DNA from 3 places in the Streptomyces sp. NPDC088706 genome. Region 2 is predicted to be linked to each of the others. Evidence: riboswitches for the same ligand, from Rfam matches in the RefSeq annotation. Region 2 holds a riboswitch; each other region holds the start of a gene.

The links. A riboswitch is a leader RNA that binds a small molecule or an ion and turns the genes downstream of it on or off. The one in region 2 is predicted to bind cyclic di-AMP.
Region 1: linked by a shared signal. The riboswitch ahead of ACIQAK_RS20150 (C40 family peptidase) and the one ahead of ACIQAK_RS29330 (LysM peptidoglycan-binding domain-containing M23 family metallopeptidase) in region 2 are both predicted to bind cyclic di-AMP.
Region 3: linked by a shared signal. The riboswitch ahead of ACIQAK_RS15075 (NlpC/P60 family protein) and the one ahead of ACIQAK_RS29330 (LysM peptidoglycan-binding domain-containing M23 family metallopeptidase) in region 2 are both predicted to bind cyclic di-AMP.

The regions. Positions count from the first base shown of each region.
Region 1 is NZ_JBIVLW010000008.1:99,310-109,493, forward strand. It holds gene ACIQAK_RS20110 (adenosylmethionine--8-amino-7-oxononanoate transaminase) at 1-740, opposite strand, end outside; gene bioB (biotin synthase BioB) at 733-1,980, opposite strand; gene ACIQAK_RS20120 (8-amino-7-oxononanoate synthase) at 2,125-3,297, shown strand; gene ACIQAK_RS20125 (DUF397 domain-containing protein) at 3,290-3,532, opposite strand; gene ACIQAK_RS20130 (helix-turn-helix transcriptional regulator) at 3,562-4,422, opposite strand; gene ACIQAK_RS20135 (ATP-binding protein) at 4,668-5,099, shown strand; gene ACIQAK_RS20140 (LysR family transcriptional regulator) at 5,356-6,270, opposite strand; gene ACIQAK_RS20145 (LysE family translocator) at 6,344-6,985, shown strand; gene ACIQAK_RS20150 (C40 family peptidase) at 7,040-7,510, opposite strand; cyclic di-AMP (ydaO/yuaA leader) riboswitch at 7,514-7,700, opposite strand; gene ACIQAK_RS20155 (hypothetical protein) at 8,054-8,359, opposite strand; partial or broken gene ACIQAK_RS20160 (ATP-dependent Clp protease proteolytic subunit) at 8,367-8,744, opposite strand; partial or broken gene ACIQAK_RS20165 (ABC transporter permease) at 8,806-9,015, opposite strand; gene ACIQAK_RS20170 (urease subunit gamma) at 9,485-9,787, shown strand; gene ACIQAK_RS20175 (urease subunit beta) at 9,801-10,112, shown strand; gene ACIQAK_RS20180 (urease subunit alpha) at 10,105-10,184, shown strand, end outside.
Region 2 is NZ_JBIVLW010000019.1:76,398-86,581, reverse strand. It holds gene ACIQAK_RS29370 (polyprenyl synthetase family protein) at 1-416, shown strand, start outside; gene shc (squalene--hopene cyclase) at 525-2,525, shown strand; gene ACIQAK_RS29360 (1-hydroxy-2-methyl-2-butenyl 4-diphosphate reductase) at 2,525-3,172, shown strand; gene hpnH (adenosyl-hopene transferase HpnH) at 3,178-4,197, shown strand; gene ACIQAK_RS29350 (aspartate aminotransferase family protein) at 4,194-5,591, shown strand; gene ACIQAK_RS29345 (XRE family transcriptional regulator) at 5,656-6,264, shown strand; gene ACIQAK_RS29340 (DUF6126 family protein) at 6,308-6,484, shown strand; gene ACIQAK_RS29335 (tyrosine-protein phosphatase) at 6,501-7,313, opposite strand; cyclic di-AMP (ydaO/yuaA leader) riboswitch at 7,724-7,882, shown strand; gene ACIQAK_RS29330 (LysM peptidoglycan-binding domain-containing M23 family metallopeptidase) at 7,888-8,838, shown strand; gene ACIQAK_RS29325 (SGNH/GDSL hydrolase family protein) at 9,001-9,828, shown strand; gene ACIQAK_RS29320 (STM4011 family radical SAM protein) at 9,835-10,184, opposite strand, start outside.
Region 3 is NZ_JBIVLW010000004.1:409,117-419,300, forward strand. It holds gene ACIQAK_RS15045 (hypothetical protein) at 1-47, opposite strand, end outside; gene ACIQAK_RS15050 (PspC domain-containing protein) at 34-1,383, opposite strand; gene ACIQAK_RS15055 (PspC domain-containing protein) at 1,663-2,958, shown strand; gene ACIQAK_RS15060 (response regulator transcription factor) at 2,955-3,650, shown strand; gene ACIQAK_RS15065 (GNAT family N-acetyltransferase) at 3,742-4,503, opposite strand; gene ACIQAK_RS15070 (C40 family peptidase) at 4,544-5,641, opposite strand; gene ACIQAK_RS15075 (NlpC/P60 family protein) at 5,939-7,153, opposite strand; cyclic di-AMP (ydaO/yuaA leader) riboswitch at 7,152-7,318, opposite strand; gene pcrA (DNA helicase PcrA) at 7,588-10,026, shown strand.

The DNA of each region.
Region 1 (10,184 bases), on a different contig from region 2:
GAGTGGAACCGCATCCCGCCCGCCCCCTGCACCACCGGCTCCACGATCACCGCGGCCAGCTCGTCGGCGTGATGCGCGATCAGCTCCCGCAGATGGGTCACATAGGCGGGGTCCGGCTCCGCGTCGAAGCCGTCGGGCGGGGCGTCGGCGAAGACCTGCCGGGGGAGCGAGCCGGACCACAGCTCGTGCATCCCGCCCTCCGGGTCGCACACCGACATCGGCTGCCAGGTGTCACCGTGGTAACCGCCGCGCCAGGTCAGCAGCCGGCGCTTGTCCGGCCGGCCGGCCGACCGCCAGTACTGCAGGCACATCTTGACCGCGACCTCGACCGAGACGGACCCGGAGTCGGCGAGGAAGACGTGCTGGAGCGGTTCGGGAGTGATCTCCACCAGCCGGGTGGCCAGCCGGACGGCGGGCTCATGGGTGAGCCCGCCGAACATCACATGGCTCATCCGGTCCAGCTGGCCGCGCGCGGCCTCGTTGAGGACCGGATGGTTGTAGCCGTGCACCGCCGACCACCAGGACGACATGCCGTCCACCAACTCGCTCTGCCCGTGGACGGGTTCGGCGAGCCGGAGCCGTACGCCGGAGGCCGACTCCACGACCAGCGGCTCCTGCCGGCCCGGCATCGGGCCGTAGGGGTGCCAGACGTGCGCGCGGTCCAGCGCCCGCAGTTCGTCGGGGGCGTACGGCTTCGGTCGGGCAGGCCGGCGGAGTCCGGGGTCGTACGGATCAGGCATTGGGCGCGAGATCCGTCCCCACACCGCGACGGCGGACCGCCACCAGATCCGTGCGCGCCGCACCGGCCGGGACGCTCTCCCCGGCCTCCGCGACGGCCGCGGGCTCAGCCTCCCCGTGACCACCGCACGGCCCGCAGCCGCCGCCACCGTGCGAACCGCAGCCCGCCCCCGCGCCGGCGTCCTGAGCACCGGCCGGGGCGCCCTGCGAACCGCAGCCGCCCCCGCCCAGCGCGTCGGCCCGGTGACGGGGAAGCGTCGTCGTGCCGGCGCCCTCCACCTCGAAGCCGGCGTCGGCGATCATGTCCAGGTCGGCCTGGCCGGCCTGGCCCTCGCTGGTCAGGTAGTCACCGAGGAAGATCGAGTTCACCAGGTGCAGCGCGAGGGGCTGCATCGAGCGCAGGTGCACCTCGCGGCCGCCCGCGAGCCGGACCTCCACGTCGGGGCAGACGAAGCGGACCATGGCGAGAATCCGCAGGCAGCGCTGCGGGGTGAGGTTCCACTCCTTGGCCAGCGGCGTCCCCTCGAACGGGATCAGGAAGTTCACCGGCACCGAGTCCGGATCCAGGTCCCGCAGCGCGAACACGACGTCGACCAGGTCCTTGTCGCTCTCACCCATCCCGGCGATCAGCCCGGAACACGCCGAAAGACCGGCGGCCTGGGCCTGCTGCACGGTCTCCACCCGGTCCGCGTAGGTGTGGGTGGTCGTGATCGCCCCGTACGTCTCCTCGGACGTGTTGAGGTTGTGGTTGTACGCGTCGGCACCCGCCGAACGCAGCCGCTCGGCCTGTCCGTCGGAGAGCAGGCCGAGACAGGCGCAGACCTCGACGCCCTCGTTCTCCTCCTTGATCGCCTCGATGGTCTTGGTGACCCGGTCGACGTCCCGGTCCGTCGGCCCGCGCCCGCTCGCCACCAGGCAGACCCGCTTGGCCCCGCCGGCCACCCCGGCGGCGGCGGCCTTCGACGCCTCGTCCGGCTTCAGCCAGGTGTACTTGAGGATCCCGGCCTTGGAGCCGAGCCGCTGCGAGCAGTACGAGCAGTCCTCGGGGCAGAGCCCCGACTTCAGGTTGACCAGGTAGTTGAGTTTGACGCGCCGCCCGAACCACTGGCGGCGTACCTTGCCCGCGGCGGCCACCACGTCGAGCAGGTCGTCGTCGGAGGTCGCCAGCACGGCGAGCGCTTCTTCGCGGGTCGGCAGTGCGCGCCGCAGCCCCTTGTCCACCAGCGTGTTCAGCAGGTCCATGAAAGATGATCCTGGCTTACGGCACCACCTCCAGCCAAGGAGGAACCGGACAGGAGACGCGGGTGAGGGTGTGTGTATTGCCACACCCTGACCTGCTGCGCACCCCGCTAGGGTCTGTGAGCTGCCTACAAAAGGGACCGTCCTATGTCCTTCGCCCCGCCCTCCTCCCCGTTCGACTGGATCGACGACGAGGCCCGCCGCCGGGCCGAGGCCGGACTCGTCCGGGCCCTGCGCCCGAGGAGTGCGGAAGCCGAGCTCCTCGACCTGGCGAGCAACGACTACCTGGGCCTGACCCGGCACCCCGAGGTCACCGCCGCCGCGGCCGGCGCCGCCCACCGCTGGGGTGCGGGCGCGACGGGTTCCCGACTGGTCACCGGCACGACCGCGCTGCACACCGAACTCGAACGGGAGCTCGCCGACTTCTGCGGCTTCGAGGCGGCCCTCGTCCTGTCCTCCGGTTACGCGGCCAACCTCGCGGCCCTGACCGCGCTGTCCGGGCGCGGTTCGCTCATCGTCTCCGACGCCGGTAACCACGCGTCCATCGTGGACGGCTGCCGACTGTCCCGCGCACAGACCGCGGTCGTCCCGCACGCCGATCCGGACGCGGTGGCCAAGGCGCTCCAGGCCCACGAAGGGCGGGCGCTCACCGTCACCGACTCGGTCTTCTCGGTCGACGGGGACGCGGCACCGCTGTCCGCGCTCGCCGGGGTCTGCCGCGCCGCGAACGCCGCCCTCGTCGTGGACGACGCCCATGGCCTCGGGGTCCTCGGCGACGGCGGACGCGGCGCCCTCGCCGCCGCCGGACTGGCGGGCGGCGAGGGCGTCGTCGCCACGCTCACCCTCTCCAAGTCGCTGGGCAGCCAGGGCGGAGCGGTCCTGGGGCCGGCCCGGGTCATCGAGCACCTGGTCAACACGGCCCGGACGTTCATCTTCGACACCGGCCTGGCCCCGGCCGCGGCGGGCGGCGCACTGGGCGCCCTGCGGCTGCTGCGCCGGGAACCGGCACGGGCGGCCAGGGCCGGGGAGGTCGCCGCCGCGCTGTACGGGCGGCTCACCGCCGCCGGGCTGACCGCGGTCCGGCCCGACGCGGCGGTCGTCTCCGTCCGGGCACCCTCGGCGGACGCGGCCGTGCGGTGGGCGGCCGACTGCCGTACGGCCGGGGTCTCGGTGGGCTGCTTCCGCCCGCCGTCGGTGCCGGACGGCATCTCCCGGCTGCGGCTGACCGCGCGGGCGGACCTGACCGAGGAGCAGATCCACGCCGCGGTGGCCACGGTCGCCGCCACCGCTCCCCGGGAGGCCCTGACCCCGGTCAGCTGACCGGGTGCCGCCCCAGTCCGGCCACGAAGGTGGTCCAGGCCGGCGCGGAGAAACGCAGCGGTGGCCGTTCCGCGTCCTTGGAATCGCGTACGGCGAGGAGCGCGCCGCCGGCGTCGGGGCCTGCGAGCCGCGCGGTCTCCACGCAGTTGTTCATCCCGGTGGAGCGGCTGCTGCGGCGCCACCGGAGTGGCTCCGCGGTGCGCTGTGAGGCGTGCGGTGCGAGACGGTCGGACATGGTGCCCCCCTCGGGCGGAGTCGGACGTCCTATCGAAAGCCGCTGCGGATCGCGGCCATGAGCTCCAGCGATCGGTCCGGCGTCAGTGCGTGCGCCTGCAAGGTGCGGAAGGCCGAGCTGTACGCCTCAAGGTCTTCTTTCCGCTCCAGATAGAGGCTACTCGTCAAGTGGTCAAGGACGACCACATCCAGATCAGAAATGTTCGGAAAGGAGAAGATAACGAAAGGGCAGGTGAGTCCGACATACCCGCCGACGGAGAAGGGCAGCAACTGTAGTTGCACATGCGGGAGTTGTGCCGCCTGCGTCAGATGGTGCAGCTGATCCCTCATCACCTCGGGCCCGCCCACCTCCCGGCGCAGCACCGCCTCGTCCAGCACGGCGGTGAACCGCAGCGGCGGGTCCGCGCGCAGCACCCTCTGACGGGTCAGCCGCACCTCGACCAGGGAGTCGAGGTGGTCCGTCGGCAGCCCGTCGAGGGAGGCCCGGGTCACCGCCCGCGCGTATCCGGCCGTCTGGAGCAGCCCCGGCACCACCGAGGTCTCCAGGGTCCGCACCGTACCGGCCTGGGACTCCAGGCTGATGAAGTCGCGGTACTGGGGCGGGATCAGCCCCCGGTACGCGTGCCACCACCCCGCGCCGCCGCCGCCGGCCGACCCCGCGAGCACTTCGAGCAGCGCCCGCAGCTGCGTGTCGCGCACCACGTAGACGTCGAGCAGCCGCGTCACGTCGCCCGGGCTGACCCCGCTCGCGCCGGTCTCGACGCGGCTCACCTTCGACTGGTGCCAGCCGAGCAGGCGCGCCGCGTCCCTGCTGGTCAGTCCGGCGGCGTGCCGCAGGCTCCGTAACTCCTCGCCGAGCTTCCGTCGCCGGACGACGGGGCCGTGCAGCATCCAGGTCTCCTCGCGCTGTGCGGAACGGGACGGGTCCGACACGCACCGCCGGGTTCGGACCCGCAGAGGGGTCAGTGTGCCCGCCGTCCGGGGTGCACAGGACCCGAATTCACCGCTTCGAGCGACAGATATATGCATATCTTGGTCGAACATCGTTACAGCCAGCTTCAACAGTGGCACTCTGGCGCGAAGCACCATCCTGGCCGACCGCCCGTCGGCCGGGGCGCGAAAGGGACGGCGTCGCCATGGCAGACCATCAGGAAGCAACCGTCACCCTGCCGAGCGATCCGGTCTCGGTCTCCTCGGCCCGTACATATGTGGCCAGGACCTTGGCCGAATGGGGCCTCTCGGAGGACACCGAACTCGCCGACACCATCCGGCTGATCATCTCCGAGCTCGCCACCAACGCGGTCCAGCACACCTTCGGCCTGTCACCGACCTTCACCGTGGATCTGCGCCTCGAACGCGACGAGGAGCTGCGCCTCGGTGTGACGGACAGTCACCCCCGTTGGCCGCAGAAGCTGCCCGCCGCCGTCCGCCAGGACAACGGGCGGGGCATGGTGATCATCCGGGCGCTGGCCAAGGAGTACGGCGGTCGGCTCACGGTCGTCCCCACGGCCGAGGGCGGTAAGACGGTCTGGATCGAGCTGCCCTGGGCGGTGCCGGTCCAGGGCTGAGGCACGGGCCGGCCGTGGGAGGAGGACACCCGGGGGACGGTGGACAGGTGGGCGGCGGCCGGGGACGGCAGACGGTCGGGCGGCCCGGGGACGACACACAGGCGGGCGGCCCGGGGGCGGCAGACAGGTGGGCTGCGGCCGGGGACGGCAGACAGGTGGGCTGCGGCCGGGGGCGGCAGACAGGCGGCCCGGGGACGATACACAGGCGGGCGGCCCGGGGACGACACACAGGCGGGCGGCCCGGGGACGACCGGGCCTAGCGCGCCGCCCCCCGGCCGAACCCGCTCCGCAACAGTGCGAGCAGGGTCGCCGCCGCGGCCGTCGCCCGGTCGCCGCGGTGCACCACGGAGATCGTCCGGCGGAACTCCGCGGGCTCCAGCCGCCGCACGGCCAGCGGCGTGGATGACAGCGAGGCGACCATCTCCGGCACCACCGCCACGCCGAGCCCCGCGCTGACGAGCGCGCACACCAGCGCATAGCCGGGCGACTCGCACACCACCGCCGGTGCGGCGCCGGCCGCCGCCAGCGCGCTCTCCACCCCGCGCCGGGGCGGATGCGCCGGAGCGCTGCTGATCAGCGGCCGGCCCGCCAGCTCGGCGACCGGCAGCCGCCCGGAGCCTTCGGAGAGCCGGTGCCCGACCGCGGTCGCCAGCACCAGCTCCTCCACCAGCAGGGGTTCCAGGACGACGCCCGGGGGCGGCGGCTCGGCCACCGCCGGTTCGTACGTGTGGGTCAGCGCCAGGTCCACCTCGCCCGCGGTGACCGCGGCGATCCCGCCCGGCGGCTCGTACTCCGTGACGGCCAGCTCCACGTCCGGGTGGGCCCGCCGGAACGCGCTCAGGACCGGTGGCAGCAGATGGACCCCGGCCGTCGTGAACGTCCCCACCCGCAGTCGGCCGCCGGACAGCCCGGCGAGCTGCGCCAGCTCGTGCCGCGCCTGGTCCAGTTCGTCCAGCACCCGCCGGGCCCGCCCCGCCAGCAGCTCACCGGCCGCCGTCAGCCGCGCCCCGCGATGGTGGCGCACCAGCAGCGCCGCCCCGGCCTCGCGCTCCAGCTTGGCCAGCTGCTGGGAGAGCGCGGGCGCGGTGTACCCCAGGTGGGCGGCGGCCCGTGTGATCGATCCGGTCTCGGCGACCGCCACCAGTGCGGCGAGCCGCGTCGGGTCGTACATGAAGCGTTCCTTTAGGCAGACCCAGAAGATTGCAAGTACACGCTGAAGGCTCCGCCGGTCCAGGCTGGACCCCATGGACGCACAACTGATCGCCTTCACCGGGATCGCCGCCGGTATGGTCGCGCTGCCCGGCGCCGACTTCACCGTCGTCGTACGCAACGCCCTGGCCTCCCGCAGCGCCGGTCTGGCCAGCGCGCTCGGGGTCGCCGGAGGACTGCTCGTGCACACCGCGCTCGCCGTGGCGGGGCTCGCCGCGGTACTGGTGACGGTGCCCGTGCTCTTCCGCACCGTCCAACTGCTCGGCGGCGCGTACGTGCTGTACCTCGGGATCAGCGCGCTGTACGCGCTCCGGCGCAGGGTCCCGGAGCCGGGCCGTGCGCCGGACCGGGTACGGCCGGAGGCGCCCGGGGAGTTCGGGCGCGCGCTCCGGCAGGGGTTCCTGACCAACGCGCTCAACCCGAAGGCCCCGGTCCTCTTCCTCAGCCTGCTGCCGCAGTTCGTCCCGGCCGGGCAGCCGCCGCTGCCCAGGACGCTGCTGCTCGCCGCCCTCGTGGTGGCGCTCGCCCTGATCTGGTTCCCGGCCGTCGCCCTGCTCGTGGACCGGCTGGGGCGATGGCTGCGCCGGCCGCGTACCGCGCGGGCGATCGAGGGCGGCAGCGGCGTGGCGCTCACCGGACTCGGGCTGGTGCTGGTGACCGGGCCCCTCCTGCGCTGAGACGCGCCGAGGGGGCCCGTACCGTCCGCGCGGGAGGAGCGTCCGGTCGGCGGGTCAGCGGACCCGTCCGTACCAGACGCTCTTGGACCAGATCTTCGCCTTGCGCACCACGTCCCCGGATTTGGGGGAGTGCCAGATCTTCCCGCCCCCGGCGTAGATGCCCACGTGGTAGACGCTGCGCCCGGAATGGAAGAAGACGAGGTCACCGCGTTTGCGCTGCGACTTGGAGATATGGCGGGTCTTGTTGTACTGCTGCTGTGCGGTGCGGGGAAGCTTCTTCCCGACCTTCTTGAACGAGTAGAGAGTCAGCCCCGAACAGTCGAACCGACTGGGGCCGGCGGCCCCGTACTTGTAGGGAGCCCCCTTCTTCGACGCGGCGACCTTGAGCGCCTTCGTCGAATGGGTGGCGGCCTCGGCATCGTTGACCAGGCCGGGCGCCAGCATGGCGGACGTCACGGCAAAGGTGAGTACCGAGGCCGTGCCGACCCGGGTGAACAGAGACGGGACATGAACCTGCGCAGACATGCGCAACCCTTCGTCAGCCGCCTGTGAAGGATGACCTGTCGGGTTCGGGCTGGCGAAGTTGCCCGGCCGCGTGACGCGGCTTCACCCCGAGGGCTTCCCGGTCTCCCGGTCGGCCCGTTGTGCTCGGGTCCTCCACTCCTGCCGATCCACTCCTGTCGACCAGTCATCCGGGAGGCGGCAGGACTCGGCGTCCACCCGGACCGCCCCGCCGCGGCGGCGGGGGCTTGTCGTCCCAGGGATCTTGACTCACGAAGTGCCGGATTTCCGAGTCGAAACAGTGATTTGTGAGTCTACTCACCACTGATCCGTTCGGGTGGAGAGGGCGGATTCGCGCCCGCCGACGGGCCGGGCGCACGCCCTTGTACCAGCGACGAAAGGACGCATTTCGAGTACGCATCGCGCGCCGAACGCAAGTTGAACCATCGCTCACACGGGTGATCGCCTACGCCGAACGAGCGAGGAAAATCGATGGCGGGACCGGGCGTGTCGTGTGGCGCGGTGACCGGTTCGCTCCCGTATCGCGCTCCCGGCGCGCGGAGCGGGTCAGTTCGGCGTCGGTGGCATGGCGACCCGGCCCGCCCGCCGCTCGCCGTCCAGCACCCGCAGGGCACGCGCCAGCGTCGCCGCGTGGATCTGCCGCTCGCCCCGCTCGTGCATCAGGGCCAGCGCGTCGCGCAGCGCCGCCGCCCGGGAGGCCAGGGCCTGCGCGGCCCGCAGGGCGCTGTAGGTGTCGCTGCCGCGTGCCGGGTTGATGCGGCCCACCTGGTCCAGGACCGCCAGGTAGCAGTCGATGAACTCACCCTCGGCGCGGGTCAGTGCGGGCAGGGGCGGGAACTCCGTCGGTTCCATGGGCTGTTCACCTCGCGTCGTGCGGCGGCTGGGAGAGCTTGCGGTCCACGACGCGGTCCACCAGCCCGTGGCCGCGAGCGGCTGCCGCGTCGAGGACGGTGTCGCGCTCGATGTCGGCGGCGACCCGCTCGGCGGTCCGGTCCGTGTGCCGGACCGGCATATCCGTGAACAGCTCGCGGGTGCGGCCCAGTTCGCGTGCGTGGATCTCCAGGTCGGACGGCTGACCCCGTACCGGCTCGGCCGGCGCGGGTTGCTGAATGACTACCCGCGCGCCGGGCAGGGCATGTCGCCGCCCCGGACAGAACGTCTCCACCTCGCACGTCGGATACCGCATCGTGTCGTGGACCGCAGCCATCGCCCCGAACGAGCCGCCGGGGCAGTGCAGGCCGAAGCGGCGCGTACGCCGCGTCAGAAACGTACTGAACGTACAGACCGTACTGAACGTACAGACCGTACTGAACGTACAGAGCAAGGAGAGGGGATTCTCGCTGAGAGCCGCCGTCGAAGAACGCGACCGAGCGCAGAAGTGATCCGCCCGCGCCCGGCGGCAGCCACTGGCCGATCGCGCCGACCGGCTCGGGCAGCAGCCGGGGGGCGCTGGTGACCCCGGAGAAGGAGTTGCCCAGCAGGATCATCAGCAGCGCGCCGAGGCCGAGGAGGCCTTCGCCGACATCCGCGCCGCCTTCGACGGTGCCACGCGCACCACGCCGCCGCCCGCCCCGGACGTGCTGCTCAGCGGGGTGCTCGGGGGCTGTTCGGGGGAGCGGTGCACGGTCTGGAGCGGCGTACGGTCGCCTCGCTCATCGTGCGGGTATGGTCCGAGACCCTCCGGGACGAGCGGCTCGCGGCCCTTCTGGAAGAGGGGTACGCCGGTATACGGCCCACGGCTTCATCGTGCCGGAGGCGCTCCTCGGGGACGTACGGCGTGACGTGCCGGAGAACGGCTTGCGCGGGCCGATGTCCATGGGCCCGCAAAAGGCCAGTTAACGCAACGGAAAAACTTCCGCCCTAACGTGCAATACCTGGTCGCGTGGGCCAGCTACCCCGTTCAACGAACTGTTGAACGGGGATAGGGTCCCGCTGCGCCCGGAGGCCGTACCTGGCGGAAGACGATGAGGTGGAAGCGTGCAACTGACCCCGCACGAGCAGGAACGCCTGCTCGTCCATGTGGCTGCCGATGTGGCCGAGAAGCGCCGGGCACGCGGGCTGAGGCTCAATCACCCCGAGGCCGTCGCCCTGATCACCGCCCATCTGCTGGAAGGCGCCCGCGACGGCCGTACGGTCACCGAGCTCATGGCGTCCGGCCGCAAACTGCTCACCCGGGACGAGGTCATGGAGGGCATCCCCGAGATGCTCCACGACGTCCAGGTCGAGGCCACCTTCCCGGACGGCACCAAGCTCGTCACCGTCCATGACCCGATCGTCTGACGGGGCCGCGCCGATGATTCCCGGAGAGATCCTGTACGGGGACGGGGGCATCGCCCTCAACGAGGGGCGCCCCGTCACCCGCCTCACCGTCCTCAACGCCGCCGACCGCCCCGTCCAGGTCGGCTCCCACTACCACTTCGCCGAGGCCAACCCCGGGCTCGAATTCGACCGGGTGGCCGCCCACGGGCTGCGGCTGCACATCGCGGCCGGTACGGCCGTCCGCTTCGAACCCGGCATCCCCGTCGACGTCGAACTCGTCCCCCTCGCCGGCCGCCGCGTCGTCCCCGGCCTGCGCGGCGAAACCGGAGGTGCGCTCGATGCCTGACCTCAACCGGGCCGTATACGCGGACCTCTTCGGGCCCACCACCGGCGACCGCGTCCGCCTCGCCGACACCGA
Region 2 (10,184 bases):
ACACCCTGGAGGCGTACGGCTACCACCTGGGCCTCGCCTTCCAGGCCGTCGACGACCTGCTCGGCATCTGGGGCGACCCCGAGGCCACCGGCAAGCAGACCTGGAGCGACCTGCGCCAGCGCAAGAAGTCCCTCCCGGTCGTCGCCGCGCTCGCCGCGGGCGGCCCGGCCTCCGAGCGGCTCGGCGAACTGCTGGCCGCCGACGCCAAGAGCAATGACTTCGACAGCTTCTCCGAGGAGGAGTTCGCCGCCCGCGCGGCGCTCATCGAGGAAGCGGGCGGCCGTGAGTGGACCGCCCAGGAGGCCCGCCGCCAGCACGCGGTCGCCATCGAGGCGCTGCACGGTGTCGACATGCCGCACCAGGTGCGGGCGCAGCTCACCGCGCTCGCCGACTTCGTGGTGGTGCGGAAGCGGTGATCAGCACCCGTATATGACTCGCAGTCGCCGGCCGGCGCCCTGAACGGGGGCGTCGGCCGACGGAGACCCCAGCACAGCAGAGAAACCACTGCACGTAAGGGGAAGCTCATGACAGCGACGACCGACGGATCCACCGGAGCCGCGAACCTCACCGCGGTCCCGGTGGCACATCCGGCCGACACGACCACCGCCGCGGACGACGTGCTCGCCGCCGCGCGGCGGGCCGCGGAACGCTCCGTGGCGCACCTCCTGGGCAGACAGGACGAGCAGGGCTGGTGGAAGGGCGACCTGGCCACCAACGTCACGATGGACGCCGAGGACCTGCTCCTGCGTCAGTTCCTCGGGATCCAGGACCCTCGGACCACCCGGGCCGCCGCCCTCTTCATCCGGGGCGAACAGCTCGGTGACGGCACCTGGAACACCTTCTACGGCGGACCGAGCGACCTCTCCGCCACCATCGAGGCGTATGTGGCCCTGCGGCTGGCCGGGGACGGACCCGACGAGCCGCACATGGCCCGCGCCTCCGCCTGGATCAGGGAGCAGGGCGGCATCGCGGCCGCCCGCGTCTTCACCCGGATCTGGCTGGCCCTGTTCGGCTGGTGGAAGTGGGACGACCTCCCCGAACTCCCGCCCGAGATCATGTTCTTCCCCACGTGGGTCCCGCTCAACATCTACGACTTCGGCTGCTGGGCGCGCCAGACCATCGTTCCCCTGACCATCGTCTCCGCGAAGCGCCCCGTGCGGCCCGCGCCCTTCACCCTGGACGAGCTGCACACCGATCCCGCCGAGCCGAATCCGCCCAGGAAGCTTGCCCCGGCGGCCAGTTGGGACGGCCTGTTCCAGCGCCTGGACAAGGGGCTGCACCTCTACCACAAGGTCGCCCCGCGCCCGCTGCGCCGGATCGCGATGAACGTGGCGGCCCGGTGGATCGTCGAGCGCCAGGAGAACGACGGCTGCTGGGGCGGCATCCAGCCCCCGGCCGTCTACTCCGTCATCGCCCTGCACCTGCTCGGTTACGACCTCGACCACCCGGTGATGCGCGCCGGACTGGCCTCGCTTGACCGGTTCGCCGTCCACCGCGAGGACGGCGCCCGGATGGTCGAGGCCTGCCAGTCGCCCGTCTGGGACACCTGCCTGGCGACCATCGCCCTGGTCGACGGCGGACTCAGACCCGACCACCCGGCACTGGTGAAGGCCGCCGACTGGATGCTGGCAGAGGAGATCACCCGGCCCGGAGACTGGTCCGTACGCAGACCCGAACTCGCCCCCGGTGGATGGGCGTTCGAGTTCCACAACGATAACTACCCGGACATCGACGACACCGCCGAAGTCGTCCTGGCGCTGCGCCGGGTGCACCACCCCGAGCCCGCCCGGGTGGAAGCGGCCATCGAGCGCGGGGTGCGCTGGAACCTCGGGATGCAGTCCCGCAACGGGGCCTGGGGCGCGTTCGACGCCGACAACACCAGCTCCTTCCCCAACCGGCTGCCCTTCTGCGACTTCGGCGAGGTCGTCGACCCGCCGTCGGCCGACGTCACCGGCCATGTCGTGGAGATGCTCGCCGTCGAGGGGCTCGGCCGCCACCCCCGTACGCAGCGGGGCATCGAGTGGCTGCTCGCCGAACAGGAGCCGTGCGGCGCCTGGTTCGGCCGCTGGGGCGTCAACTACGTCTACGGCACCGGGTCGGTGGTGCCCGCCCTGGTCGCCGCCGGACTGCCCACCGCACACCCCGCGATCCGCCGTGCGGTGACCTGGCTGGAATCCGTGCAGAACGACGACGGCGGCTGGGGCGAGGACCTGCGCTCGTACACGGAGGAGAAGTGGATCGGGCACGGTGAGTCCACCGCGTCCCAGACCGCCTGGGCCCTGCTCGCCCTGCTCTCGGCGGGCCGCCGCGACAGCCGGGCCGTCGCCCGCGGGGTCACCTGGCTGACCGAGGCGCAGCAGGCCGACGGCTCCTGGGACGAGCCCTATTTCACCGGCACCGGCTTCCCCTGGGACTTCTCCATCAACTACCACCTGTACCGCCAGGTCTTCCCCCTCACGGCACTCGGGCGCTACGTGTACGGCGACCCGTTCGCCGACCGTACAGGCGCGGCCAAGGGCGCCTGATGGCCGGCGCACCGGGGTCCACGGCCCCCCAGGCACCGCTGCTCGTCGCCTGCGCACTGGGCATCGAGCAACTGGCCCTGCGCAGCGGGAAGCGCCCCGGGGGACCGGTGCGGGTCCTGCGGACCGGCATGGGTCCCCGGGCGGCGGAGGCGGCTGTGGCCCGGCTCCTCGCCCCCGGCGGCCTACCGGACGCCGCCGTCATCGCCTCGGGCTTCTGCGCCGGTCTCGCCCCCGGGATGCACCCCGGGGACCTGGTCGTCGCCGAGGAGACCCGGGACGCGGACGGCGCCACCCCGTGCACCGGCACCGGGCTGCTGGTCGCCGCCCTGTCCAGGGCCGCCCCCGGCCGCCGGGTCCACACCGGTCCGCTGACCGGCTCCGACCACGTCGTACGCGGCCCCGAGCGGGCCGCGCTGCGGTCCACCGGGGCCATCGCGGTGGACATGGAGTCCGCCGCGACGCTGCGCACCGCCCTGTGCCATGGACCGCGCCCGGTTGCGGCCGTCCGGGTGGTCGTGGACGCTCCAGAGCATGAGCTCGTCCGGATCGGCACGGTACGCGGTGGAATATCAGCCTTCCGTGTTCTCCGTGCCGTCCTGCCCGCTTTCCATGAATGGCACCGCTCTTCACTGCTCCCCAGGAGGTGAGCCAGATGGCCATGCCGCTCCGCCAGTCCATCAAGGTCGCGACGTATCTCTTCGAACAGAAGCTCCGCAAGCGTGAGAAGTTCCCGCTGATCGTCGAGCTGGAGCCGTTGTTCGCTTGCAACCTCGCCTGCGAGGGGTGCGGGAAGATCCAGCACCCGGCCGGTGTCCTGAAGCAGCGCATGCCGGTCGCGCAGGCCGTGGGCGCGGTGCTCGAATCCGGTGCCCCCATGGTCTCCATCGCCGGTGGCGAGCCGCTGATGCATCCGCAGATCGACGAGATCGTGCGCCAGCTCGTAGCGAAGAAGAAATACGTCTTCCTCTGCACCAACGCGATGCTCATGCGCAAGAAGCTCGACAAGTTCACCCCGTCGCCCTATTTCGCCTTCGCCGTGCACATCGACGGACTGCGTCAGCGGCACGACGAGTCGGTCGCCAAGGAAGGCGTCTTCGACGAGGCCGTCGCGGCGATGAAGGAGGCCAAGCGGAGGGGCTTCCGCGTCACCACCAACTCCACGTTCTTCAACACCGACACCCCGCAGACCATCATCGAGGTCCTCAACTACCTCAACGACGACCTCAAGGTCGACGAGATGATGATCTCGCCCGCCTACGCGTACGAGAAGGCGCCCGACCAGGAGCACTTCCTCGGCGTCGACCAGACCCGCGAACTCTTCAAGAAGGCCTTCGCGGGCGGCAACCGGGCCCGCTGGCGGCTCAACCACTCACCGCTCTTCCTGGACTTCCTGGAGGGCAAGGCGGACTTCCCCTGCACCGCGTGGGCGATTCCCAACTACTCGCTCTTCGGCTGGCAGCGCCCCTGCTACCTGATGAGCGACGGCTACGTACCGACGTACCGTCAGCTCATCGAGGAGACCGACTGGAGCAAGTACGGCCGGGGCAAGGACCCGCGCTGCGCCAACTGCATGGCGCACTGCGGCTACGAACCCACAGCGGTCCTCGCCACCATGGGGTCGCTCAAGGAGTCGCTGCGCGCGGCGCGGGAGAGCGTCGGCGGCAACCGGTGACGGACGGCGGGCCGAAGGGCTTCGACCTGAAACGGCTCCTCGCGGAGCGCGGGGCCGAGCGGTACGAGCTGCACGCGCGCCACCTCAACCACCAACTGCCGCGCATGCTGCACACCATCGGCTTCGACAAGGTCTACGAGCGGGCCGAGGGCGCCTACTTCTGGGACGCGGAGGGCAACGACTACCTCGACATGCTCGCCGGGTTCGGCGTGATGGGTATCGGCCGGCACCACCCGGTCGTCCGCAAGGCCCTGCACGACGTGCTCGACGCCCAGCTCGCCGACCTCACCCGTTTCGACTGCCAGCCGCTGCCCGGGCTGCTCGCCGAGAAGCTGCTCGGCCACAGCCCGCACCTGGACCGCGTCTTCTTCGGGAACAGCGGTACGGAGGCGGTCGAGACGGCGCTCAAGTTCGCCCGGTACGCCACCGGGAAGCCCCGCGTCCTGTACTGCGCCCACGCCTTCCACGGGCTGACCACCGGCTCGCTCTCGGTCAACGGCGAGAGCGGCTTCCGGGACGGCTTCGCCCCGCTGCTGCCCGACACCCCGATCGCGCTCGGCGACCTGGACGCGCTGCGCCGGGAGCTGAGGCGCGGGGATGTCGCCGCCCTGGTCGTCGAGCCGATCCAGGGCAAGGGGGTGCACGCCGCGCCGCCGGGCTTCCTGCGCGAGGCACAGGAACTGCTGCACCGGCACCAGGCGCTGCTGATCGCCGACGAGGTGCAGACCGGACTGGGCAGGACCGGGGACTTCTACGCCTACCAGCACGAGGAGGGAGTCGAGCCCGACCTCGTCTGCGTCGCCAAGGCGCTCTCCGGCGGCTATGTTCCGGTCGGCGCGACGCTCGGCAAGGACTGGATCTTCCGCAGGGTCTACTCCTCGATGGACCGGGTCCTCGTCCACTCCGCGAGCTTCGGCTCCAACGCCCAGGCCATGGCGGCGGGGCTCGCGGTGCTCACGGTGATGGAGGACGAGGAGACGGTGGCGAACGCCCGGCGCACCGGAGATCTGCTGCGGGAGCGCCTGACGGCACTGGTGGACCGCTACGAGCTGCTGCACGAGGTGCGCGGGCGCGGGCTGATGATCGGCATCGAGTTCGGCCGGCCCGCCTCGCTGAAGCTCCGCGGCCGCTGGACCATGCTCCAGGCGGCCCGCAAGGGACTCTTCGCCCAGATGGTCGTGGTGCCGCTGCTGCGGAAGCACCGCATCCTCACCCAGGTCTCCGGCGACCACCTGGAAGTGATCAAGCTGATCCCGCCACTGATCATCGGGGAGGCGGAGGTGGACCGCTTCGTATCGGCGTTCACGGAGGTCATGGACGACGCGCACAGCGGCGGCGGCCTGATGTGGGACTTCGGCCGGACGCTGGTCAAGCAGGCCGTGGCCAACCGCTGACCGCTGATTTTGCCTCCCGGGCAAATAGTTTGCCCGGGAGGAAAGTTCCTGGCCCAATGGAGGCATGAACCCTCCGGACGAAGGGGCGGCCGGCGAACTCCCCGGCGTCGCACCCCGCCTGCGCGATCTGCGCCGGGGCCGCGGTCTCACCCTGGAGACCGCCGCCCAGCGGGCCGGACTCTCCCCGGCCCACCTCTCCCGGCTGGAGACGGGCCGCAGGCAGCCCTCGCTGCCCATGCTGCTCGGCCTGGCCCGCATCTACGGTACGACGGTCTCCGAGCTGCTCGGCGAGCAGCCGCCCGAGCGGGAGGCGGTCATCCGGGGCGGCGCCTTCGAGGGCGCCGAGGCCGACGGCTGGATGTACCGCCGGACGGGCGGTTCCGGCCGCGCCATGCAGGCGCTGCGGGTCCGCGTACCGTACGGCGCCCAGGGCGATCTGGTCCGGGTGCACCCCGGTGAGGAGTGGCTGTACGTCCTCGGCGGGCGGCTGCGGGTCGCGCTGGGGGAGACCGTGCACGATCTGGACCCCGGCGACAGCGCCCACTTCGACTCGCTCACCCCGCACCGGATCGCGGCCCTGGACCGCGGCGGGGCCGAGCTGCTCTTCGTCCACTCCCTGCTGCAGAGCCCCGCGGCCGAGCTCTGCCTCGGCAACGCACTGCGCGCGCGTTGACCCCTTCGTTCCCCCGGCCGCGAGGCCGGCAGAGAGGACCGTCATGTCCGATTCCGAGCACTACGACCCGCTGAGCCCGCGGCGTCCCAGGACCACGCGGGACTCGCAGGAGCGCCGGATGCCGCGCGGTCTCGTGATCAGGCTGCTGGCCTACCTGGTGGTCGGCCATGTGATCGCGGCCTTCCTCTACCTGCTCTTCATGGTGGCAGGGGCCGAGTGAGCGTCCGGCCTGCCGATCAGCCCTGGTCGAGCAGCCGCTCGCGCAGCCGCTCCCGGGTCACGGAGGAGACGTTCAGCCCCTCCGCCAGGTAGCGGTCCGTCGTTCCCCAGGTCTCGTCGATGGCCGCGAACGCCGCCGCCAGGTAGGAGGCCTGCGCTCCGAAGAGCGGGTTCAGGAGCTCCATCACCTCGGCGGACATCCCGGTCTCGGACATGTCCGAGCGCTTCACCTTGTACCGGCGGTGGGGGTCGTTGGACTTGAGGTAGTCCGCCTCGATCGCCTCGCGCTCGACGCCGACCGCGAGCAGCGAGACCGCGATCGACAGACCGGCCCGGTCCTTGCCCGCAGCACAGTGCATGAGGGCGGGCACGCTGTCCTCCGCCAGGGCGTGCAGCACCCGGCTGTGCTCGGCCGTGCGGTCCACGATGGTCGACCGGTACATGTGGATCATGCGCTCGGTGCCCTTGCCGTTCGCCAGGATCGAGCGCAGCTGCTCGATGTTCCCGTCGCGCACCAGCCGCCAGAACTCGGCTCCGTCGGCCGGGTCGGAGAGCGGAATGCTGACATTGCGGACACCGGCCAGCTCGACGTCGTACCCGTCGAGCTGGTGGTCGGCGGAGTTGCGGAAGTCGAAGACGGTGTGCAGCCCGAGCCCGCCGAGGAAGAGCGCGTCCTCGGCGGTGGCGTGCGCCAGGTGGCCGCTGCGGTAGAGCCGGCCGAAGGCGGTGCGCCGCCCGTCCGTGGTGGGGAGCCCACCCACGTCGCGGAAGTTGCGGACTCCGGTCAGTGCGGTCTCGGTCGGCGGGACCTGCGGCACCTGCTGCGTCACGGTGGCTCCTGGAATCTCTGCGTCGGCGCCGCTCTCCGGCGAGGGCGCCCCTGCGACGATACGACATCGGTTCACCAGGCAACCATCAGTGCGCTGACCGGGCGTCAGATGTGGCGCGGGTGCCATGTCCGTATTGGTGTATTTCGCAGAACATGCCCCACTAATGGGGGAGATGGGATTCCCCGGGTGAGCGGGATCATATCCGTGACGGACCGTGGCGGTGGCGCCCGGGCGTTTTCCCGGTATCCGTACGGAAAGCCAAGATCCGTAATCCACGGAGTGTGACGGGAAATCCGGAGCGAAATTGAATCGACCATTCCGGGGTGCATCCGAGGGCTTGTTCCCGTCGTCCTGACTCGTTTACGGTCACCGTCAATCCGGACGGACCGCCTAATCCTGCCGCCGCCCGGAATTCGCATCCACCCACTCACGCGTGGCAGGAGCGGGGGAACCAGGTAAGCCGCCGGCCCGGAGCGATCCGGACCGGCTCGGGGTGAAGTCGCCATCCGGCGGCCGGGCATCTCCAGCTCGAACCCGACAGCTCACCTCGCAGGCGCCGGAGAGGAACCACCCCATGCCCGCAAAGGGTAAGCACCGTCGTCCCAAGTCCGGCCCGATCCACCGCGGCGTCCTCGCCGCGGGCACCGGCGGAGCCGTACTCGCCCTCCCGCTGATGGGCGCCACCGGCGCGCACGCCGCGGAGAAGGCGGCCCCCGCCGCCGCCTCGGCCGCCGCTCAGTCCGCGCCGCAGGCCGCGCCCGTCAAGGCGAAGGCCGCCCCGAAGACGTACTCCGTCGTCTCCGGTGACTACCTCGCCAAGATCGCATCCGAGCACCAGGTCAAGGGCGGCTGGCAGAAGCTGTACCAGGACAACCGCTCGACCGTCGGCGAGAACCCCAGCCTGATCTTCCCGGGCATGAAGCTCACCCTCGGCGCCAAGGCGTCCGGCTCCGCCGCGCCTTCGGAGGCCAAGGAGTCCGCTCCGGCTCCCAAGGCCGCCCCGAAGAAGGCCGAGCCGGCCCCCGAGGCCGCCCCGAAGAAGGCTCCGAAGGCGGACACCGCATCGGCCGACGACTCCGGCACCTCCGCGCAGACCGGCTCCTCCGAGGCCAACGGCTCCGGCTGGTCGGCACCGCTGGCCAGCCCCAACGTCACCACCCAGTACCGTGCCTCCGGCGCCAGCTGGTCCAGTGGCTACCACACCGGCTCGGACTTCCAGGCCGCCTCCGGTACCCCTGTCCTCGCCATCGGACCGGGCACCGTGGTCTCGGCCGGCAACAGCGGCTCGTACGGCAACGAGGTCGTCATCCAGCACGAGGACGGCATGTACTCCCAGTACGCCCACCAGTCCTCGCTCAACGTCTCGGTGGGCCAGACCGTCACCGGCGGCCAGCAGATCGGCCTCTCCGGCTCCACCGGCAACTCCACCGGCCCGCACCTCCACTTCGAGGTCCGCACCGGCCCGAGCTACGGCTCGGACGTCGACCCGATCGCCTACCTGCGAGCGCACAACGTCTCCCTCTGACCCGAGGGCAGCGATAAGTGATCGGGGGGCGGTGCGCGGCGGCGCACCGCCCCTCCGCTTATTCCGGCTTTACCGAAACCTGACCGGGTGGTCTATCTCACCACCCGTCAACCCCGTATTACGGTCGCGTAGGTCACATCGAACCGTGCAGGATATGCGCTTGTGGCAGACGATTCGAGAACCCAGCGACAGAACATCATCGGGTCGTACGCGGCGATCGGGGACAGTTTCACCGAAGGCGTCGGCGACCCCGGCCCCGACGGCACCTTCGTCGGCTGGGCGGACCGGTTCGCGGTTCTGCTCGCCGACCGGCTCCCGGCCCCCGACGCGGCGACGGGCCCCGGCGAGACCCGGCACGGGAACTTCCGGTACGCCAACCTCGCCGTACGCGGACGCCTCCTCGACCAGATCGTCGAGGAGCAGCTCCCCCGCGCCAGGGAACTGGCCCCCGACCTGGTCAGCTTCTGCGCGGGCGGCAACGACATCATCCGGCCCGGCACCGACCCCGACGATCTGGCCGAGCGCTTCGAGCGGGCCGTCGCGGACCTGACCGACGCGGTCGGCACCGTCATGGTCACCACCGGCTTCGACACCCGGGGCGTTCCGGTACTGCGCCACATGCGCGGCAAGATCGCCACGTACAACGTCCACCTGAGGGCCATCGCCGACCGCTACCGGTGCCCCGTGCTCGACCTGTGGTCGCTGCGCTCGGTCCAGGACCGGCGCGCGTGGGACGCCGACCGGCTCCACCTCTCGCCCGAGGGCCACACCCGCGTCGCGCTGCGCGCCGCCCAGGTCCTCGGCCACGACGTGCCGGCCGACCCGGACCAGCCCTGGCCGCCGCAGGCCCAGCGCCGCCCCTTCGACGCGCGGCGCGACAACATCCAGTGGGCGCGGGAGTACCTCGTGCCGTGGATCGGCCGGCGGCTGCGCGGCGAATCGTCCGGCGACCAGGTCGCGGCGAAGCGGCCGGACCTGCTGCCGCTGTAGCCGCCGCTACGCGGACTCCGCCGACGGCCGGGGGACCGCACATCGCCGCGGGTCCGGCAGCAGCGGCAGCGCACGCCGGGACGGGCCCGGTGCCACCGGTCCGTCCGGCGTCGAAGCCGCACCGCGACCGGCCGGTATCCGCTCCAGGACGCCGCCGGCGAACACGTCGTACAGCGGCAGCGTCTCCAGGTGCACATAGCCGATGTGGCAGTCGCACACGGCGAGCGGGCAGGCCCGCGGGGCGAGCGCCCGGCGGTAGCTGCCGTCGTAGAGGTTGCCCAGCTCGGCCTTGACGAAGTGGCAGCGGCGCACCGTGCCGTCACCGTCGACCGAGATCACCGACTCGCCCGTCCGGC
Region 3 (10,184 bases), on a different contig from region 2:
GCCAGGCCCGCCACCGCCCGCCCGGGCCGGAACTCATGACGCAGCACGGCTGACCTCCACCTCTCCGACGCCGACTTCCACTTCCAGCTCGATCGTCCCGGCCGGCTTGCTGCCCTTGGGCGGCGGCAGCGTACGTTGCGAGGTCCGGTCGCTGTTGACGCGGACCTGGACCCGCTGCCCCTCCTCCAGCCGGATCTCCCCGAGACCGGCTTCGGCCCGCACCTTCACGGTCACGTCCCTCGGGACGACGACGGCCGCCCGCCCGGCCCCGACCTCCAGCCGGGTGCGCACGGTCCCGCCCCGGGGGACCACCACCCCGGACAGGTCCAGCCGGGCGTCGCCGCTGCCCAGCTCGTACCGCTGCTGGACGGCGGAGACCTGGGCCGGGCGCCACTCCTGACGGCCCCAGTCGGTGCTGATCTCCTTCGGCAGCATGGTCGCGCCCGCCAGCAGCACCGCCGTGATCACCGCCATCGTCACCGTGCCCACACCGGTCCGTCCCAGTACCGAGGAGACCAGCAGGCCGAGCCCGAACACCACGAGGGCGGCGACCAGCCCGATCTGCAGCGCCGTCCCCAGCGGCTGCTGCTCCCAGCTCAGCCCGGTGCCCAGACCGCCCGCCACCAGCGCGGCCAGGAAGACGAGACCGCCGAGCGAGCGCGGCCCCGGCGCGGCGGGCGCCGGAGCCGGCGGCCGGAACGGGGCGTCCGCGCTGGGGCGCCCGGCCCGCACCTCGGCCTGCGCCGACCCCACGTCGGTGTCCGGGGGACCCCACAGATAGCCCGAGCTGACCGGCCCCGTCGTGCCGTCCTTGATGATCGGGTCCCGCCACCACGACGGGCCGCCCGGCGTCGGCGGCGCCTTCACCTCCGGCGGGGGCGTACCGAGGCCGCCGGAGTGCGGGTGGACGGGGGCGGCCACGGGGGCGCCGCGCGGCGCCCCCGCATCCTCCGGCGCCGAAGTCCTACGGGACTGCGTCCACACCGAGCAGCCGACGACGGCCAGCGACAGCAGCGCGGCGAACGCCAGCATGCCCCGGTTGCCCAGCATCGACAGGAAGAGCCCGCAGCCGATCAGTGCCAGCAGCAGCGCCACCAGCGACGCCCCGTCGACCCGGCCCGACAGCAGCCGGCGCGCCTCGTTCTCCTCCTCGCCCTCCCAGGGCAGCAGGAGCCAGGCGAAGCCGTAGAAGATCAGGCCGATGCCGCCGGTCACGGAGAGGACGCCGAGCACGATCCGGAAGATCACCGGGTCCACGTCGCAGTACCGGCCCAGTCCGCCGCAGACCCCGGCCACCACCTTCTGCCGCGGGCTGCGCCGCAGCTGCGGTCCGGGTGCGTCGGGGGGCGCGACGCCGGGAGCGGCGTCCGAGGGAGCGGTCATACCTCCATGGTGACGGCCCGCACCGCCCGGCGGGACCCGCGCCTACCCTGGCCGGTCCCTGATTTTGCGCCGGGCTTCCCGCAAGGGGGCGCGGGGACCCGCCGGCCCCTGGGGTGCGGGTGGCGGGCGCGGGTGGGGGCAGTACCGGGGCCGGTCGGCGGGGAGGGGGGGGTGGGCGCGGGTGGGGGCAGCACCAGGGCAGGTCGGCGGGGATCCTCAGGGTCGATCAGGGGGACTACCCTGATGCCTCCCGCCCCCGCCGCGTGTGACGATCGGGGCATGCCAGCCGCCACCGCCCGAGCCGCCAGCTCTCTCACCTCCGACCCGGAGGAGCCGCCGCTGCGCAAGCTGTACCGCAGCGCCGACGGGCGGATGCTGGGCGGCGTCGCGCGCGGGCTCGCCGGACACCTCGGACTGCCGGTCGCCTGGGTCCGGTTCGTCTTCCTCGGGCTCTTCCTCAGCGACGGCCTGGGCGCCCTGCTGTACGCGGTGTTCTGGATCGTCGTCCCCCTCGGGGTGGGCGGCGTCGGCGGCGTCCACGCCCCGCGCTCGGTGTTCGAGACCGCCGCCGACGGGCGGCGCAGACTCCGCAAGCCGGACCCGGGCCAGGTCTTCGCGCTCGTCGCCCTGCTCGTCGGGGCCGTGGTCTTCGTCGTCAACGTCGACATGGGCAGCGAGGCCGACCGCTACATCTGGCCGACGCTTCTCATAGGCGCGGGCTCCGTCCTGGTCTGGCGCCAGGCGGACAACGCGCGACGGGCCCGCTGGATGGAGGTCGGCCGCCGCCGCCGGCTGCTGCACCTGGCCCGGGCGCTGACCGGGGTCGCCCTCGTCGGCCTCGGCCTCGCCGTCTTCATGGTGGTGCGCGGCTCGGCCGCCCAGCTGGGCAACGTCCTGACCGCCGCCATCGCCGTCCTCACCGGCATCGCCCTGCTCGCCGGCCCCTACCTGGTCCGGATGACCCAGGACCTCTCCGAGGAGCGCCTGATGCGCATCCGCGCCCAGGAGCGGGCCGAGGTCGCCGCCCACGTCCACGACTCCGTCCTGCACACCCTCACCCTGATCCAGCGGAACGCGGAGAACGGCGGCGAGGTCAGACGCCTGGCCCGCGCCCAGGAGCGCGAGCTGCGGAACTGGCTGTACAACCCCGAGGGCACCGGCAAGGACGAGGGCGACGAATCGGAGACCCTCGCCGAGGCCGTGAAGCGGGCCGCCGCCGAGGTCGAGGACAAGCACGGCGTCCCCCTGGAGGTCGTGGTCGTCGGCGACTGCCCCCTGGACGACAAGCTGGGCGCACAGATGCAGGCCGCGCGCGAGGCGATGGTCAACGCCGCCAAGTACGGTGGCGAGGGCGGTGCCGTGCAGGTCTTCGCGGAGGTGGAGGGGAGGACGGTCTTCGTCTCCGTGCGGGACCGGGGTCCGGGGTTCGACCTGGACGAGGTTCCCGCCGACCGGATGGGCGTACGAGAATCAATCATCGGCCGGATGCAGCGCAACGGCGGCAGCGCCCGGCTGCGTTCGGTGCCCGGCGGGGGCACCGAGGTCGAGCTGGAGATGGAAAGGGCGAGCGAATGACCGAGAACACCGAAGCCACCGGGGGCCCGGAGCGACGGGTACGGGTCGTGCTCGTCGACGACCACCGGATGTTCCGCACCGGGGTGCAGGCCGAGATCGGCCGCACCGAGGAGACCGGCGTCGAAGTGGTCGGCGAAGCCGCCGACGTCGACCAGGCGGTCACCGTCATCACCGCGACCCGCCCCGAGGTCGTCCTCCTCGACGTCCACCTCCCCGGTGGTGGCGGCGTCGAGGTGCTGCGCCGGTGCGCCCCGCTGATGGGTGCGGCCGACAACCCGGTCCGCTTCCTCGCCCTCTCCGTCTCGGACGCCGCCGAGGACGTCATCGGGGTGATCCGGGGTGGCGCCCGGGGCTACGTCACCAAGACCATCACCGGCACCGACCTGGTCGACTCGGTCTTCCGGGTCCAGGAGGGCGACGCCGTCTTCTCCCCGCGCCTGGCCGGCTTCGTCCTGGACGCCTTCGCCTCCACGGACGCCCCGCCGGTCGACGAGGACATGGACCGCCTCACCCAGCGCGAGCGCGAGGTGCTGCGGCTGATCGCGCGTGGATACGCGTACAAGGAGATCGCCAAGCAGCTGTTCATCTCGGTGAAGACCGTGGAGTCGCACGTCTCGGCGGTGCTCAGGAAGCTCCAGCTCTCCAACCGGCACGAGCTGACGCGATGGGCGACGGCGCGGCGGCTGGTCTGAGCGGGAAGAGCGGGAAGGGCCGGAAGAGCGGAAAGGGCCGGAAGAGCGGGAAGGGCCGGAAGAGCGGGAAGGGCCGGAAGGGCCCGAGGGGCTAGGCGGCTTCCCGCGAGATGTTGACCTTCTCGCCGATCCTGCGGTAACCGACGCCCGCGTAGATCCGCTCCGCGTCGGCGTCGCCCGGTTCCAGCCAGACCGTCCGGCAGCCCAGGTCGAGGGCCCGTTCCGTCAGCCAGGCGGTGAGCGCGGCGCCGATGCCCCGGCGGCGGAAGGGGGCGGCTACGGCGAGGCCGGCCAGTTCGCTGAGGCCGTCGACCGCGACCGTGCAGCCGCCCGCCCCGGCCGGCGCGCCGCCGAGGACGGCCAGGGCGGCGACCCCGTCACCGGTGGCGGCCGCGCGGAACCAGTCGGTCGTTCCCGGCTCGGGTTCGCCCTCGCCGCCGAAGCCCTGGTGCTGGACGCGGGCGGCGTCGGTGAATTCCGCTTCGGTGCCGGGCACGGTGATGCGGAGGCCGTGGACCGGCTTCGGCCCACGGAGGTCCTCGCGGCCGCAGGCGAGCAGCGGAGCCCGGTTCTCCACGGCGAAACCGGCTGCCAGGAGGGCCGGTTCGACGGCCGGGGCCCAGGTGGGCAGGAACTCAAGGCGCGGCAGCCGCCTCCGCTCCCGGAACGCCTCGATCAGGGCTGCCACGTCGTCCGCCGTGGGTTCCGCTTCCCGGTCGGGGATGGCGTAGTTGGCGTACTTCAGTTCCCAGCCCGGGTCGTGCCGGACGGTGAACGGGCCCACCCGGTAGTGGGTGGGCGAGCGCAGCGTGAGCGTGCGGGCGTAGCCCTGGACGGCGTTCGCCATCGTCATGCGACAGTTCCTTCGGCGGGAGGGAGTCCGGCGCCGGGGACTATGCCACCCGGGTCGCTCCGGCGAAAGGCATGTGATCGACGGGTGCGATGCGGACCGGGGCGCCGGGGCGCGGGGCGTGGATCATCTGGCCGCCGCCGATGTAGAGGCCGACATGGCTGATCCCGGAGTAGAAGAACACCAGGTCGCCAGGGGCCAGTTCGGAGCGGGAGACCCGCTGTCCGGCGTTGATCTGGGTGTAGGTGGTGCGGGGCAGGCTGACGCCCGCCGCCCGCCAGGCCGCCTGGGTCAGGCCCGAGCAGTCGAAGGCGTTCGGACCGGTCGCGCCCCAGACGTACGGCTTGCCGATCGCCCCGTGCGCGAAGGCGACGGCCCGGGCCGCGCGGGAGTTGGGGGCGGCGACCGGGGAGCGGGGGGCCGAACGGTCGGCGTGGGCGGTCGCGCGGTCGGCCTGAGCCGGGCCGCCGCCGTGGCCGGCGTCGGCCGAGCGTTCGTACGCGGCGCGCTCGCCGGCGGTGAGGGTGGCCAGGAGCCTGCGGGCGTCGGCGAGCTTGGTGCGGATCGCGGTGCGGTGTTCGCGCAGCTCGGCCTGGCGGGCGGCGAGCGCCTCGGTCTCCCGGTCGGCGCGCGCCTTGACCCGGGCGAGGCCGGAGAGCTGGCGCCGGATACCGCTGAGCAGGCCTGCCTGCCGGTCGCCCGCCCGGTCCAGGTGGGCGGCGCGCTCCAGGTAGGTGTCGGGATCCGAGGAGAGCGCCAGCTGTACGGCGGGGTCGAGGGCGCCGGTGCGGTACTGGGCGGTGGCCAGGGACCCGAGCGCGTGGCGGGCGGTGTTGAGGCGGTCGGTGCGGCGGGCGGCCTCGTCGGCCAGGGCGTCGACGGCGCTGGTGGCGGCGGACGCCCTCTCCTTCGCCCCGTTGTACTTCTCGGTGGCGACCTCGGCGTCGTGGTAGAGCCGGTCGATCTTCGCCCGGACCTGGGCGGCGGTGGGAGCGGGCTCGGCGGGTGCGGCGCCGGCGCCGGCGGCCGAGGTGGCGGTGGCGGCCCCGGCGAGCGCCAGGGTGGCGGCGGTGCGGGCAGCAGGGCCGGTGAACGGGCGCTGCTTGGGTTTCCGGTGAGCGGATTTCCGGTGCGCGGCCACGGGGGCGGCATCCTTCCTGTCGGCTGCCCGCCGGGGGATACCGACGGGTCCGCCAGGGACGCTAATCCGGGCGCACGGAAAAGGTTCGCCATGACAACTATTGCCCGGATGTGACGTCCGGGCGCCGCCGGATGACCGGAGATGCGAGGCCGGAACTGATCATTCCGGCAGGTTCGGGCGGACGACGCCCAGTTCCGGCGAACGCCCCGGCGAAGGCTTGCCCCACTGCCTGGCGATCCTCCGGCCATGGCTGGGCTCCGGGGCGGCCGCCCTGAGGCGACCACCCCGCGCCCGGCACTACGCCGGGCGCACGCTGCCGTAGACCGGCATGGAGTAGATCGACTCCTCGCGGACGTTCGCCCCCGGCTTCGGGGCGTGGATCATCATCCCGTCGCCCTTGTAGATGCCGACGTGGCTGATGTCGTCGTAGAAGAAGACCAGGTCACCGGGGCGCAGGTCGGCGGTGGCGACCCGGGTGCCGAATTTCACCTGGTCCCAGGTGGTCCGGGGCAGTGTCACGCCCGCCTCCCGCCACGCCGCCTGCGTCAGCCCCGAGCAGTCGTACGAGGACGGGCCCGAGGCCCCCCACACGTACGGCTTCCCGATCTGGGCGCGGGCGAAGGCCAGCACCTTCTCGGCCTTGGCGGCGTAGCCGCTGCCCGCCCCGGTCCCGGTACCCGTACCCGTACCGGAGCCCGGGCTCGTCCCCGTACCGCTGCCGGAGCCGGAGCCGTTGTCCCCGCCGGACTCCTTCGCGGCCTCCTCGCGCGCCTTCTTCTCGGCCTTCTCCCGCTCCTTGGCCTCGGCGGCCTGGCGGCGGGCCAGCCGCTCCGCCTTCTCCTTGGCCTCGGCCTCCTTCTTGCGCTCCAGCTCCGCCAGCCGCGCCTTCTCCTCGGCGGTCAGCTTCGACAGCAGGGACCGGGCCTCGGTCAGCTTGGTCTGCACGTTCCGCTTGCCGGTGCGGAGCGCGGTCTGGGTCTCGGTGAGCGTCTCCAGGCTCTTCACGGCCTCCGCGCGCTTCCTCGACACCGCGGCCTGCTGCGTACGGAAGTCGTCGACGGCCTTCTGCTGCCGTTCGGTCGCCCGGCTCATCAGCTGGTTCTGGTCGAAGTAGGACTGCGGGTCGTCCGCCAGGAAGAAGGTCGCGGTGGGTGCGATGCCACCGGTGCGGTACTGCGCGGCCGCGTAGGCCCCCAGCTCCCTGCGCGCCTCGTTGATCCTCTCGGTCCGCTTCGCCACGTCGGAGAGCAGCGTGTCGACCTTGGTGCGCTGGGCCGTGGAGGCGGCCTTGGCGCGGTTGTACTGCTGGGTCGCGCTGCCCGCCTGCCGGTAGAGCTCGTCGACCTTCTTCCGGACGTCCTCGATGGCCGGTTTCGGCTCGGCGGGGGCCGCCGTCGCGCTCTGCGTGGAGAGAAGCGTCACGGAGGCCAGCGCGGCCGTCGTGAACCCGACGGCGGGGGTGGTGGTGCGCACCTTCGCGCGCGGCTTGCGATGCGATGCCAAGACCGGCATCTCCTTCCGTGGACCGCCTACCGGGTTAGCTGTCGGGTTCGGACGGAACGGAAGGCTGTCCTACGGTCCGGATGCGAGGGTACGGACCGATTCACCCCGGTTCTGCGTGTGGGTCCCCGGTTCCGAACTGCTGGGAGGGCAGCGCGGATTCGGCAGAGGTGACCGTGAGACGCGGTTCGTCTCTGGGAGGTACGGATCACCTGACCGAGCACGCTAGCCAACCCGTGGCACCGCTGGGAAGGAGGTGGAGCGATATGCCCGATACATTTTCGTGACCTTTCCGGGTCCGCGGTCCCGCACCCCCTCCGACCGGGCACTCCTTCACGGAACGTGGACGTCCGCTCTCCTTGCGTGCGGGTGGCGCGCTGGTGCCGGTGGCCGCTTCCCGGCTTCGACGGAAGGTTGTCGGTGCGGCCCTCTAGACTCGGATGGCGATGAGCAGCCTCTTTGACGACAACTTCCTGACCGGCCTCCAGTCCGCGGAGGACGGCCCGCCGCCGCCCCCCGAGGACCACGCACCCGAAGCGGTGCCGGAGGGACTCTTCGAGGGCGTCTTCGACGCGCCCCCGCCGCCCCGGGACGGGTACTACCGGGACGGCCACCCGCGCCCGGTCATCGACGCCGCGGCGCTGCTCGATGGGCTGAACACCGAGCAGCGCGCCGCCGTCGTGCACGCCGGGTCCCCGCTGCTCATCGTCGCCGGGGCCGGCTCCGGCAAGACCCGGGTGCTGACCCACCGCATCGCGCACCTGCTGGCCGAGCGCGGGACGCACCCGGGGCAGATCCTGGCGATCACCTTCACCAACAAGGCCGCGGGCGAGATGAAGGAGCGCGTCGAGCAGCTGGTGGGCCCGCGCGCCAACGCCATGTGGGTCATGACCTTCCACAGCGCGTGCGTCCGCATCCTGCGCCGCGAGTCGAAGAAGCTCGGCTTCACCTCGTCGTTCTCGATCTACGACGCCGCCGACTCCAAGCGCCTGATGGCCCTGGTCTGCCGCGATCTCGACCTGGACCCCAAGCGCTACCCGCCGAAGTCCTTCACCGCCAAGGTCTCCAACCTCAAGAACGAGCTCATCGACGAGGAGACCTTCGCCGGACAGGCGGCCGATGGTTTCGAGAAGACCCTGGCCCAGGCGTACGCGCTCTACCAGGCCCGCCTGCGCGAGGCCAACGCGCTGGACTTCGACGACATCATCATGACGACGGTCCACCTCCTCCAGGCCTTCCCGGACGTCGCCGAGCACTACCGGCGCCGCTTCCGCCACGTCCTGGTCGACGAGTACCAGGACACCAACCACGCCCAGTACACGCTGGTACGCGAGCTGGTCGGCCCGGCCGGGGAGGCCGACGCCCCCGCCGAGCTGTGCGTGGTGGGCGACGCGGACCAGTCGATCTACGCCTTCCGGGGCGCGACCATCCGCAACATCCTCCAGTTCGAGGAGGACTACCCGAGCGCGACGACGATCCTGCTGGAGCAGAACTACCGCTCCACGCAGACGATCCTCTCCGCCGCCAACGCGGTCATCGAGCGCAACGAGAGCCGCCGCCCCAAGAACCTGTGGACCAACGCCGGCAGTGGCGCCCGCATCACCGGTTACGTCGCCGACACCGAGCACGACGAGGCGCAGTTCGTCGCCGAGGAGATCGACCGGCTGACGGACAAGGGCGACGCCAAGGCGGGCGATGTCGCCGTCTTCTACCGCACGAACGCCCAGTCCCGTGTCTTCGAGGAGATCTTCATCCGCGTCGGCCTGCCGTACAAGGTCGTCGGCGGCGTGCGCTTCTACGAGCGCAAGGAGGTCCGGGACGTCCTGGCCTACCTCCGTGTCCTCGCCAACCCCGAGGACACCGTCCCGCTGCGCCGCATCCTCAACGTGCCCAAGCGCGGCATCGGCGACCGCGCCGAAGCCATGATCGACGCCCTGTCGATGCGCGAGAAGATCTCCTTCCCGCAGGCGCTGCGCCGCGTCGACGAGGCGTACGGCATGGCGGCCCGCTCGTCCAACGCCGTCAAGCGCTTCAACACGCTGATGGAGGAGCTGCGCACCGTCGTCGAGTCCGGCGCCGGACCCGCCGTCGTGCTCGAAGCCGTCCTGGAGCGCACGGGCTATCTCGCCGAGCTCCAGGCCTCCACCGACCCGCAGGACGAGACCCGCGTCGAGAACCTCCAGGAACTGGCCGCCGTCGCCCTGGAGTTCGAGCAGGAGCGCGCCGAGACGGAGGGCGCCGGCACCCTCGCGGAGTTCCTGGAGAGGGTCGCGCTGGTCGCCGACTCCGACCAGATCCCCGACGAGGACGAGGACGGCTCCGGCGTCATCACGCTGATGACCCTGCACACCGCCAAGGGCCTGGAGTTCCCGGTCGTCTTCCTCACCGGCCTGGAGGACGGCGTCTTCCCGCACATGCGGGCCCTCGGCCAGACCAAGGAGCTGGAGGAGGAGCGCCGCCTGGCGTACGTGGGCATCACCCGCGCCCGTGAGCGGCTCTACCTGACCCGGGCCGCGATGCGCAGCGCCTGGGGCCAGCCCTCGTACAACCCGCCCTCGCGGTTCCTGGAGGAGATCCCGGACCAGCACCTGGAGTGGAAGCGCAAGGGCCCGATGGCCGCCCCGGCCGGACCCACCTCGGGCATCACGTCCTCGCTCTCCTCCTCGCGCGCCCGCTCCGGCCCCTCGGGCTTCGCCACCCGGCGCTCCACGGAGAAGCCCACGGTCACGCTGGTGGTCGGGGACCGGGTCACGCACGACCAGTTCGGGCTCGGCACGGTGACGGCCGTGGAGGGGATCGGCGACCAGGCCAAGGCGACGGTGGACTTCGGCGACGAGCGCCCCAAGAAGCTGCTCCTGCGGTACGCGCCGGTCGAGAAGCTGTAGGGCGGGCACGGGAAGGCCGGCGGAGCAGCTGTAGGACGGGCACGAGAAGGCCGGCGGAGCAGCTGTCGGGCGGGCACGAGAAGGGGGGGTGGGGGGGGGTGGGGCGGCCCCCCCCCCCACGGCGGGGCCCCGCCCCCCCCCGCGGCGGGGGGGGGGGG